DNA from 2 places in the Lysinibacillus telephonicus genome. Region 1 is predicted to be linked to the other one. Evidence: riboswitches for the same ligand, from Rfam matches in the RefSeq annotation. Region 1 holds a riboswitch; the other holds the start of a gene.

The links. Region 1 has a riboswitch for S-adenosylmethionine ahead of MKY04_RS01825 (O-acetylhomoserine aminocarboxypropyltransferase/cysteine synthase family protein). Riboswitches for the same ligand answer to the same signal wherever they lie in the genome.
Region 2: it holds a riboswitch for S-adenosylmethionine, as region 1 does, so the genes downstream of both, metA (homoserine O-acetyltransferase MetA) here and MKY04_RS01825 (O-acetylhomoserine aminocarboxypropyltransferase/cysteine synthase family protein) in region 1, are expected to answer to the same signal.

The regions. Positions count from the first base shown of each region.
Region 1 is NZ_CP155468.1:385,487-391,148, reverse strand. Features, by position in the region: gene MKY04_RS01830 (hypothetical protein) at 1-22, opposite strand, end outside; gene MKY04_RS01825 (O-acetylhomoserine aminocarboxypropyltransferase/cysteine synthase family protein) at 345-1,652, opposite strand; SAM riboswitch class I at 1,766-1,875, opposite strand; gene MKY04_RS01820 (glycerol-3-phosphate acyltransferase) at 2,006-2,635, shown strand; gene nfsA (oxygen-insensitive NADPH nitroreductase) at 2,762-3,496, shown strand; gene MKY04_RS01810 (hypothetical protein) at 3,652-4,089, shown strand; gene MKY04_RS01805 (hypothetical protein) at 4,452-4,820, shown strand; gene MKY04_RS01800 (hypothetical protein) at 4,876-5,662, opposite strand, start outside.
Region 2 is NZ_CP155468.1:2,250,607-2,256,268, reverse strand. Features, by position in the region: gene MKY04_RS10690 (AAA domain-containing protein) at 1-876, shown strand, start outside; gene MKY04_RS10685 (hypothetical protein) at 895-1,656, shown strand; SAM riboswitch class I at 1,723-1,832, shown strand; gene metA (homoserine O-acetyltransferase MetA) at 1,937-2,875, shown strand; gene MKY04_RS10675 (sigma-70 family RNA polymerase sigma factor) at 3,129-3,635, shown strand; gene MKY04_RS10670 (DUF4179 domain-containing protein) at 3,632-4,957, shown strand; gene MKY04_RS10665 (MBL fold metallo-hydrolase) at 5,033-5,662, shown strand, end outside.

The DNA of each region.
Region 1 (5,662 bases):
GAGCACTGTAGATGTTTCCCATTTAACATACTCCTTCTTATGTAATGTGTAGCAGTCTGAGGGGTAAGACTGCTACATGTAAGCAACTACAAATCATTCAAAAGCGGGAGATGCTAATGAATTGATGCATGAGAGTTGATAAATAAATTGACCACAAAATTCTATCAATTCCCTCTACACAATAGTATATTCACCAATCTCTTAAAAGTCAATAAAACAAATTAAATTACTAGGTTTTAAAATAAGTTATGATTTGCCTAATGAATGGCTTAAGGAAGGTTGGCAGAACAATTATTACGCGAATGAATGCGGATTAAATTGTTCTCACCAATCCTACAAATTATTTACGCTTGTGTTTGAGCTACACCTTCACTTGATGCAACATTAGATAAAGCTTGATCTAAATCAGCAATGATATCTTCAACAGCTTCTAAACCTATTGATAAGCGAATGAGCTCCTCAGATACACCTGCAATTTTCAACTCTTCACGTGATAGCTGTTGATGAGTAGTTGAGGCTGGATGAATTATTAAAGATTTTGCATCCCCTACGTTAGCCACGTGAGAGAACAATTGAACACTGTCGATAACTTTGCTTCCGGCTTCACGGCCACCTTTAATGCCAAATGTAAGCATAGAGCCGTAGCCATTTTTTAAGTATTTTTTCGCCAATGAATGCGATGGGAAGTTTTCTTTGCCAGGATAGTTTACATATTCCACGAATGGGTGGTTTTCAAGATATTCTGCAACCTTTAATGCATTTTCTCCATGCTTTGTATAACGCAAATGAAGCGTTTCTAGGCCTTGCAAGAAGTTAAATGCACTATCAGCACTTAAAGTTGGACCGAAGTCTCGCAATAATTGAACTCGTAGTTTTGTAGCAAATGCCGCAGCTGCTGTATCAATTCCATAACGCAGCCCATGGTATGATTCATCCGGCTCAGTAAATCCAGGGAAACGGCCTTGTGTCCAGTCAAATTTACCGGCATCTACTACAATACCTCCGATTGTTGTACCGTGTCCTCCAATCCACTTAGTTGCAGAATGAACAACTACATCTGCTCCAAATTCAATTGGATTGCATCCGTATGGGGATGGGAAAGTATTATCAATAATTAGCGGAAGTCCATGCGCATGAGCAATTTCCGCGATTTTCTCTATATCTAAGATATTTAAGCTTGGATTGCCTACTGTTTCAGCATAAATTGCTTTTGTTTTATCAGTGATTGCTGCTTCAAAGTTTTGTGGATTAGTTTCATCTACAAATATTGTTGTAATGCCATAGCGAGGTAAAGTATTTGCAAATAAATTGTAAGTACCACCGTACAGAGATCCAGCCGAAACAATTTCATCGCCTGCACCAGCCACATTTAAAATCGAAAATGCAATTGCTGCTGCACCAGATGAGACAGCAACCGCAGCAGTTCCTCCTTCTAAAAGGGCAACACGCTGTTCGAATACATCAACTGTTGGATTCATAATTCGAGAGTAAATGTTGCCAGGTTGTTCTAATGCAAATAATTTACGAGCATGTTCCGTATTTTCGAAAGCATAAGCGGTTGTTCGGTAAATAGGTACTGCAATTGCCCCAGTAACCGGATCCGGCTTTTGACCTCCATGAAGTAATTGTGTTTCTGGACGTAATTGTGACATGTTTCTTCCTCCTTTTTTATTTTAGATGGACGATCTTATGAGGAGGAGATTCGGAAAAACAAAAAGCCCTCTTCTTTTAAGAAGAGGGCTCGCTGACTGAGCAATTTTTCCTCCCCTTATCTTTCAGATCTAATTAGAATCTGTAGGAATTAGCACCTTTGCGTTAATAACACCGGTTGCTGGGCATCTTAGGGCCTAGTCCCTCCGCCTCTCTGGATAAAGGTATTTGATTCATGTTCCATCGTTGAGTTAACTATAATCCAAGCAAATTACTATGTCAACTATGAATTTAATTTTTTTGAAACTTCTTAAATATTAAACGAGTATACTGTAATAGAAAGGAGGTTTATAGATTGCTATTTGCATTAATTGTCGTCCTTATAATCGGTTATTTTATCGGATGTATTCATGGATCAAATGCTGCGAGTTTATTGTCAGGAGTAAACTTAAAAGAAGTTGGCCATGGGAATGCGGGTGCTTCAAATGCAACCTTGTCTCTTGGCTGGAAGTATGGTGTGCTTGTAGCTTTAATTGACATCGCAAAAGGTGTTGTTGCCATCTTATTACTTCGATTAGTCTTATTAAATTACACTAGCTTCTCAGAAAGCGAAATTTCAATTCTGCTGTTTATTATCGGAGCAGCTGTCATACTAGGTCACAATTTCCCTATCCACATGAAATTTCGTGGAGGGAAAGGAACTGCTTCATTAATTGGAATATTTATCGCATTAAACTGGAAATTTGGGTTATTAGCAGTATTAGCTCTTATTATCACTAGCCTTTTAACAAATTATTTAATTATCGGCGTTTTCATCCTATATGTAATTTTTTGCATTAGTGCCCTAATAATTGAACCGACAATTTGGCCATTTTTCATTTCTTTAACATTATTTTTCGTTGCATTTTTCCTGCATTTTGAAAATATAAATCGAATGCGTGTAGGCACTGAACCAAAGTTAACAGCAGCTTTTAAGAAAAAATAACTGCAGTGCTTAGCAAAGTTTTATTTTTGTAAAGCTAAGCAAAATATACTAATATAGCCTTATGGGATTTTGCTCATAAGGCTATTTTTATTAAGAAAGTACCAAATTCAAAGGGGAGATAACAAAATGTCAGTAAAAGAATTATTACGTAGTCATTCATCCGTACGAAAATATACAGGCGAACCAATTCCAAAAGAAAAGGTTATTGAATTAATAGAAACAGCTCAAATGGCAGCAAGCTCACATTTTGTACAAGCATACAGTGTCATCTGGGTTACAGATGAAGAAAAGAAACAAAAACTTGGTGAATTATCTAAAAATGATTTCCAATTTAAAACTGCAGGCGCTTCATTTTTATTTTGTGTAGACTTCAAACGCTTACAAAAGGCTGGTCAAAAACATGGAGTTGAGATTGTTGCAGATTCTGCTGAAAATGTATTAGTTGGTGTAGCTGATGTTGGATTATTCGCCCAAAACTTTGTTATTGCAGCTGAAGCTGAAGGATATGGCATCTGCTATATTGGTGGTGCTCGTAACAACCCAGCAGAGATTAGTGAACTTTTTAATCTTCCGGAGTATGTTTTCCCACTATTTGCAATGACAATTGGGATACCAACAAAACGCAATGAAACAAAACCTCGTCTTCCAGTTGAAGCCGTTCTTCATGAAAATGAATACAATGTAGAAAAGTATGATTCTTTACTTGATGAATATGACTCAATTATGGAAAACTACTATGCAAGCCGCAGTTCAAATAACAAAGTTGCCAACTGGACGAAACAAATGGCAGATTTCTTAGTTGAACAGCGCCGTCCACAAATAAAAGAATTTTTAGCATCAAAAGGATTTAACTGGAAATAAAAGGAATTAATATGTGACTAAAGAGAGAACTTACTTGTGATTAATTAAAAAGTAAGTTCTCTTTTCCATAAATACGGTAAAATAGTAAGCTAATCTTCTCTTTATTTTTTTGTTAAAATAATAAGAAAGTTTGTGAGTTTGAAAGGATGTTTTCTATGAATGGAGATAAACAAGTTGCGATGTTTTTAGAGCGACAGCATATAAAACATGTTAGGCATTATTATCGTACAGTTGCTGAAGTAAACGTAGAACTTGCAAAAATACATAAAAATATAGAGGGAAATATAAATAAAGATAAATACAAATTCGCCTCTGAATATGTAAATCAATATGTCTCATATACAACTATTTGGAATATGAAGTTTGTTTATAACTTAGAAAATCCAGAGGTTGCTTTACTTCAAATATTCCATTTAGACTATATATTTATGAATGAACCAGAAAATTCATTTATAAAAGAACGAAGAATGCTTCTTGAACAAAAGGAACAATTCTTTAAATTAAAGCCATATAAAGAAGAACATATTGAAATTCGAAAACATAAGATGCTTCAATTTATTACAGAAAAAGAAAACGAGTTATCCGAAAAATGATCATAAAAGAAGATACGTACAGTCCTCCTTGGCCTCATCAATATGTCCAGACATTAAAGCAAAAGTTTTCTGTCCTATGCCCCTCCTTCATGCTTATAAAACAATTTACTCGCAGAATGATACTTTAATGAATCATCTCTCTAGCTAATATGCAAATACTATCAATTAAAATTCGACCACAAGCATTAGAGATTTTCTCTAAGCTTGTTTTTTATTTGCAATCCATGAGAGTGATATTTGTAAGAGATTTATTAAGCATAATAGCTAAATAATTTGATTTAATGAATAATTAAAACTAAATTAAAGGAATTTTGGTACAATGTGTTAAATTTAATCGAAGATACTTTAAGGAGTGAAAAGATATGCCAATGGAGCAAGAAACGATGGGGCTGTTAATAGCCGGTTTTTCATCCATAATGGGTGTAGCATTCATTATAGTTTTAAGATTATTATTTTCAAAAAATCGCAAATTATATAGACCTGCATATGGAATGGTATTAGTGTATCTAGTATTTTTTAGTTTAGCAGTTATCCAAGTCCTAAACGCAATAAAATTAGATATAAACCACCCAATGGCATCTGAAGAAATATCTTTAAAACTTGGCATCGCAGGAGTTCTTTGGGCTATTAGCATGTTATTTTTAATGCTTGGTTTAGTGAAATTTTCAATCAATAAAAAAACATTAAAAAAAGATCTTCATGTTAAATCTAAAAAACCCCGCAAAAGTTAGAATTATGTCTAACGTTTACGGGGTCAGATTCTTTTTTAGTTATTTAAACCGTTATTTACTTCGCCGGAATTCCCTGTATAACAATTTCCTTAACAGGCAGGAACTGTTCATCCGTATTGTAATAAGTCACTGCCACACGGTCGCCTTCTTGCAAATAAATAACAAGCGGAGCATTTTGCGAGCTTACAATAAAGTTTTGGCCCGTATTCAGCAAGAATGAAACAATTGTATAATCACCGATTCTTTCTTTATAAACACGCAACACATCTCCGGAAATAGTTGCCTCTTCTGCATTAGATGTTCCATCAACAGAATCTCCACTTCGATTAAGTGCCGTCTTATAAAGTTTTAACGCTTCGTTTGGTGTTGATCCGTAAGCAGAAATTTCGGGATTCGCCGCTGAAACGATAAAGTAGTTTTGTAGGAAACCATTTGAATCAAGTACAGGTGCTAGCCAGCTTGCTTCACCATAGAAGTTATAAAGAATTGGCATCTCACCTGCCCATTCTTTTTCAATGAATTTCTTCTCAATAATATCCAATGCACCTCGTGAATCCATATACGATTCTTCCAAATTACCAGTATAGTAAGTCGATTCACCCGTTCTTGCATTAGTTAATGAGTAGCCAAGCATTGAATCAACGCCTTCTTTAGGGCTCGTAAAGTCTGTGAAGTAATACATTTCGCCATCTTCATTAAATATTGGGCTTACATTTGCCTCTGTTCCTTCATCAGAAGGCAACTTCACATCTTTTTTCCCAAACAAACTATTCCAATAGCCATGAATATATTTACCAAAGTAGCTATTTTGAAGACTAACTGATTCAGGTGAAACAGCACCA
Region 2 (5,662 bases), 1.9 Mb from region 1:
GACCATCACCAATTACCGCCATTAATAGGCGATGATACATTCGAAGAAACTTTAGAAACGGTCATAAAAGAAAGCGATACATTTGAAGAAAAACGAGAACTAGAAAAACTGCTTGAAGAATCATTATTTGAACGGTTATATAAAAACTTGCCGCGTTCGAATAAAAAAATGCTCGCCATTCAATACCGGATGCACGAAAATATTATGCAAACAATTACGTCATTTTATAAGAGTGAAAATGACTCTCTTCAGTGCGGCCTAACGGATTCAGATGCAGTGAGAGACCATAAATTAAATAGCAAATTTGTAAATCGCAGCGAACATTTACTATGGTTCGATATACCGAATAAGCCGGCATTTTTCGAGGAAAGGATGAAGGAAGGCTCAAGTTTATTTAACACAGCAGAACTTGATATGATTCGCAATATGCTCCTTGACTTAAATGATGCAACTGAACAAGCAAAAGAACAAGGCATTATAGAACAAGACACTTTAAAATCAGTTGGTGTAATAAGTTTCTATGCTGAACAAGTAAAACGGATTAATCGATTAATCGAAGAAGAATTGCATCTTCCTCACCTGCATATTAGAACAGGATCTGTTGATAAATTCCAAGGCATGGAGATGGATGTTATTTTGGTCAGCATGGTTCGAAACAATGACAATAAGTATGGTGATATTGGTTTTGCCAAGGATTATCGCCGTTTAAATGTCGCCCTATCACGTGCACGGGAATTGCTCGTATTAATTGGCAGTACAGAAATGTTTACACGACGTCCAAAGCACGAAGAAACACGAAACATGTATAAAAATTTATTAAATGTAGTTAAAAACCAGAACGGCTATAGAGAATACGAAAAAACAGTTATTAATTAATGTTATAAAGGAGGAGCGATGGAGCTACAATTATTACAACAGAAATTATTAGAGCAGCTTGAAAGCAAAACTACTGGAACGATTGTTCAAAAAGACATTTGGTGCTTTCCTGTTCATACAATAAACGTTTCATATAAACCAGTACTTCGTACGAAAATGGACATTTTAATGAAAATGCTGCTTATTTCATTACAAAAAGCGAAATTTAAAAATAGTGAGCAATTAAGCGAAATTCTTTTAGTAGAAGAGCTCTTTGTACAAGATTTATTATCCAAAATGCATAAAACAGGGCTTATCACTAAAGTTGAGGATTGTTATCAATTAACTGAAAAAGGGTTGAAACAATTAGCAAATGGCGTTTATGAAGAAGATCAAGATACAACTTCCGTAGAGCTTTTATATAGCCCAACTCATCAGTCATTTTTTAGTGGGGATATTGAAGAAATTTTGGATTTTGAAGATTTTCCTGAAAAAATATATCGATATAGCTCACATGAGGAGGAGCTTAATATTGATAACGACAAGATTTTACCTGAAATACGAAAGCTGCAGCACAATTATGAAGACGATCAGCAATCAGATCAATTGTTCATTACATCAATCGATGCTATTGAAAATGTACAAATCAATGATATCCCATGTTTAGAGTTTATTATTTTTGATAAAGAAAAAAGTTCTTTTCATGCTCGAGTTTGGAACACACTGCTGGATTCTTGGGACACTACTCTTGAGTATCAATTACAAGAAAAAGAACAATCTATGTGGCAAGAAAAATATTAACAAAAAAATAAATCTCGAATATTGCAAATATTAATTTTCCATGTTAGTATTAGCTTAATTTCATCTTTCTTATCAAGAGAAGCAGAGGGACATGGCCCTATGAAGCTTCAGCAACCTCTAACAGCAGTTAGAAAGGTGCTACTTCCAGCAAGACGTTATGTCTTGAGAGATAAGAGTGCGCGTTTACATTGTACCTCTCATTCTCATGCTGGAATGAGGGGTTTTTTATTTGATTTAAAAGAGAGATGAAAACGGCATTATAAGAAATGGGGGAACAAGAATGCCTATAAATATACCAAAGAATTTACCTGCTGGAGAAAAATTGCGACAAGAGAAAATTTTCGTGATGGAAGAAGACCGCGCGAGAACGCAACAAATTCGTCCACTAAACATTTTAGTTTGCAACTTAATGCCAGAAAAAGAGAAAACAGAGCTGCAACTATTACGTTTATTAGGGAACACGCCTTTACAAACGAATGTAACGTTTCTAAACACAGCAACATATGCGTCGCGAAATGTTTCAAAATCGCACTTAGACACATTCTACAAAACATTTAATGAAATTAAGCACCGTCGTTTTGATGGCATGATTATTACAGGTGCACCAGTAGAACGTATGGAGTTTGAAGATGTTAACTATTGGGAAGAAATTACAGAAATTATGGATTGGGCAAAAATTAACGTAACATCTTGCATGTATATTTGCTGGGGAGCACAAGCTGCACTTTATCATCATTTTAATATCGGCAAATTTGAACTGCCAAGAAAATGTTCTGGCATTTATTCGCATGTCATTACAGATCTTACGGTTGATTTAGTAAGAGGATTTAGTGATGAGTATGTTGCTCCTCATTCAAGACATACTTCTGTATCTATTGATGATGTACGCAGCCATCCTGACTTAAGATTATTAAGCTACTCTGAAGAAGCTGGACCATTTATTATCCAATCAAAAGATACAAAGCATATTATGATTACTGGCCATTTAGAATATGATGCAACAACGTTGGCAGATGAATATATTCGCGATGTTGAAAAAGGGGAGCCAGTAGATATTCCAGTAAACTATTTCCCGAATAACGATCCATCAAAAACACCAAAAAACACATGGCGTGCCCATTCACATTTACTTTTCTACAACTGGTTAAACTACTACGTATACCAAGAAACACCATACGACTGGCATTTTGTCGATGACATGATTGAGTACCATATATAGAAAGTGTAACGGTTACTTAAGAATTTTCAAAATATAAATACAATTTATGTTGGGGTTGTTTAGAAATTAAAATTTCTGAGCAGCCCCTCAACTGTTTGTAATCAGCAACTTCTTTAATAATCGTGTCATTTTCATCAGTAGGCTCATCCTAAAATGGCTTCAAAAGCAGCCCCTTTTTTACTTTATAGAAAAAGTTATTAATTAATGAACGTTTTTTTATTATAGAAAGTCTAATGATTAAAGGGGGAGACATATGCAAAACTTTGAACGCGAGAAAAAAGCAATTGATGGTGATAAATCAGCCTTCCTCGAACTTTTAGAAATGTACGAAGATACGCACTATAGGATTGCTTTTAGTTATTTTAAAAATGAATATGATGCACTTGATGCCATACAGGAATTTACTTACCGCAGCTTAAAAAAACTCCATACTGTTAAAAAGCCGGAATATTTATCTACTTGGCTTATTCGAGTGTTATTAAATGTATGTCATGATATGCAGAAGAAAAAGAAACGTTTGGAATTACATGAATCAATTGAAATCGGACAACACAATGATTGTTCCTATTTAGAACTTTCCGAAGCAATTTCTAAACTATCGCCAGAACAACAACATCTTATTTACTTAAAATATTTTCAGGATTTAAAAAATGAAGAAATTGCAAGTGAAATAAATATCCCAGAAGGAACAGTAAAATCTCGCCTACATAATGCACTTCGGAAATTAAGATATTTTTTTGGGGAAGGAGGTCAATCATGAGTAATTTTAATAAGCAAGATTTTGAGAAATTAAAACGGGAGTTAGAAAAAATTGAAATCCCTAAGGAGAAAATACAGGCAGCACGGCAACAGGCATATGCAAAACACCTCCATTCAAGAAAACGTCAAATAAAAACATGGAAACAAGTGTCGATTGTTATGCTTCTCCTTATAGCATTTGTTACAACCGTACGTGTTTCACCAGCATTTGCACAAACAATCGCTAAGATCCCAGGGTTTGCTCCACTCGTTGAAATGATTACACAGGATAAAGGGGTAAAAGATATATTAGATAATCAATATTATGAAGAGCTTAATATTGTAGAAATAAAAAATGACCTTATATTAACTATTCTCGGAACAATAGCAGATGAATCCGGAATGATTATTTTCTATCAATTAGAAGCGCCTTATGATATTTCAGAACTTGAAACGAAAAAATTTAGACTTACACAAAATGATAAAGACATCGAGGCAGCTACAACTTATTCTTGGGCAGCAAAAGACTCAACGAAAATAATAGAAGAAAAGCTAGAAGTCGTTGCAACAAATAAAATAGATTATTCAAATCCAAACTTTCAGCTTGAACTGACATTTGACGATGCCAATAATACTTCCTTTACCGTACCTTTTACATTGAAAAAAGAAATTGTACCGACTAAAACCTATGAGATAAATCAACAATTGGAGATTGACGATCAAATTATTCATATAAAATCCCTTAAAATTTCTCCATTGCGTGCAGAAGTACAGATAACAGCGGATGACCAAAATACAATGCAAATATTACAAATCAATAAGTTAAAGGTTTTAGATGAAAATGGTGAAGAATGGGGCAAAATAACGAATGGATTCTCCGGTTTTGGAGGATTTAGAGAAAATGACAATAGTATTTTTATTCAAAGCAATTATTTTAGAGAACCACAAAGCTTAACACTTGTTATCGATGAGGTCGAGGCTTTACCTAAAGGGGAAGACTATATTGAAATTGATTTCCTTAAACAAGAAATTTTAAAAATACCTCCTCTCAAAGACTTTGAGTTATCCTTAAGAGACTTTGATATGTTCGATGTATCATATAAGTCGCCGCAAAACGATCATAAGCAATTGTTAAGTACTGTTATTGATGCAAATGGAAATAAATTTTATAGTGATGGACATTCATTTAGATATAGAGAAAATAGCACAACAGCAACTTATTCGTTTGATTTAAAAGGTGCAGTTAACCCAGTACGCGTCTATTTCAATAGCTATCCGAATTTCTTGGAAGGATCTGCTGAAATTAACATACCACTGGATGATAAATCAGACAGCTCACAGTGATGTGAGCTTTTTCTATTTCTTTGAATAATCAATTTCTATATAGAGAAACTACCTTTAAAAGGAGGTTGTTTAAAATTGAGTGAACAAATGAATTATGGTGAAGATTATAAATATATTCCAATGACCTCACTGATGAGTGGAATCGGAATTGAGGTAACACCAGATATTTACGCTTATACAATTCAAGTGGTTAATCTATGTATGGTTGGAGAAAAGGGGAAAGCAACAGGCTGGACATTAATTGATGCAGGGATGCCTAAATCAGCTGAAGCTATTATTAAAGAAGCCGAAAACCGTTTCGGTGAAAATGCACGTCCAAATGCAATTGTATTAACTCATGGGCATTTTGACCATGTTGGAGCAATAGTCGAATTAATTGAGCATTGGGATGTTCCCGTGTATGCACATGAAGCAGAAATACCTTATTTAACAGGGAAAAAAAGCTATCCTGAACCAGATTCTACTGTTGAGGGTGGACTTGTTGCAAAAATATCCCCTTACTTTCCAAATGATCCAATCAATCTAGGAACCCATGTTAAACCATTGCCCGTAGATGGAACAATTCCGCCATTAAAAGATTGGGTATGGATCCATACACCTGGACATTCGCCGGGACATGTATCATTCTTTAGAGAATCCGACCGTTCTTTAATTGTAGGGGATGCATTCGTTACCGTTAAACAAGAATCCCTTTTTAAAGTGCTG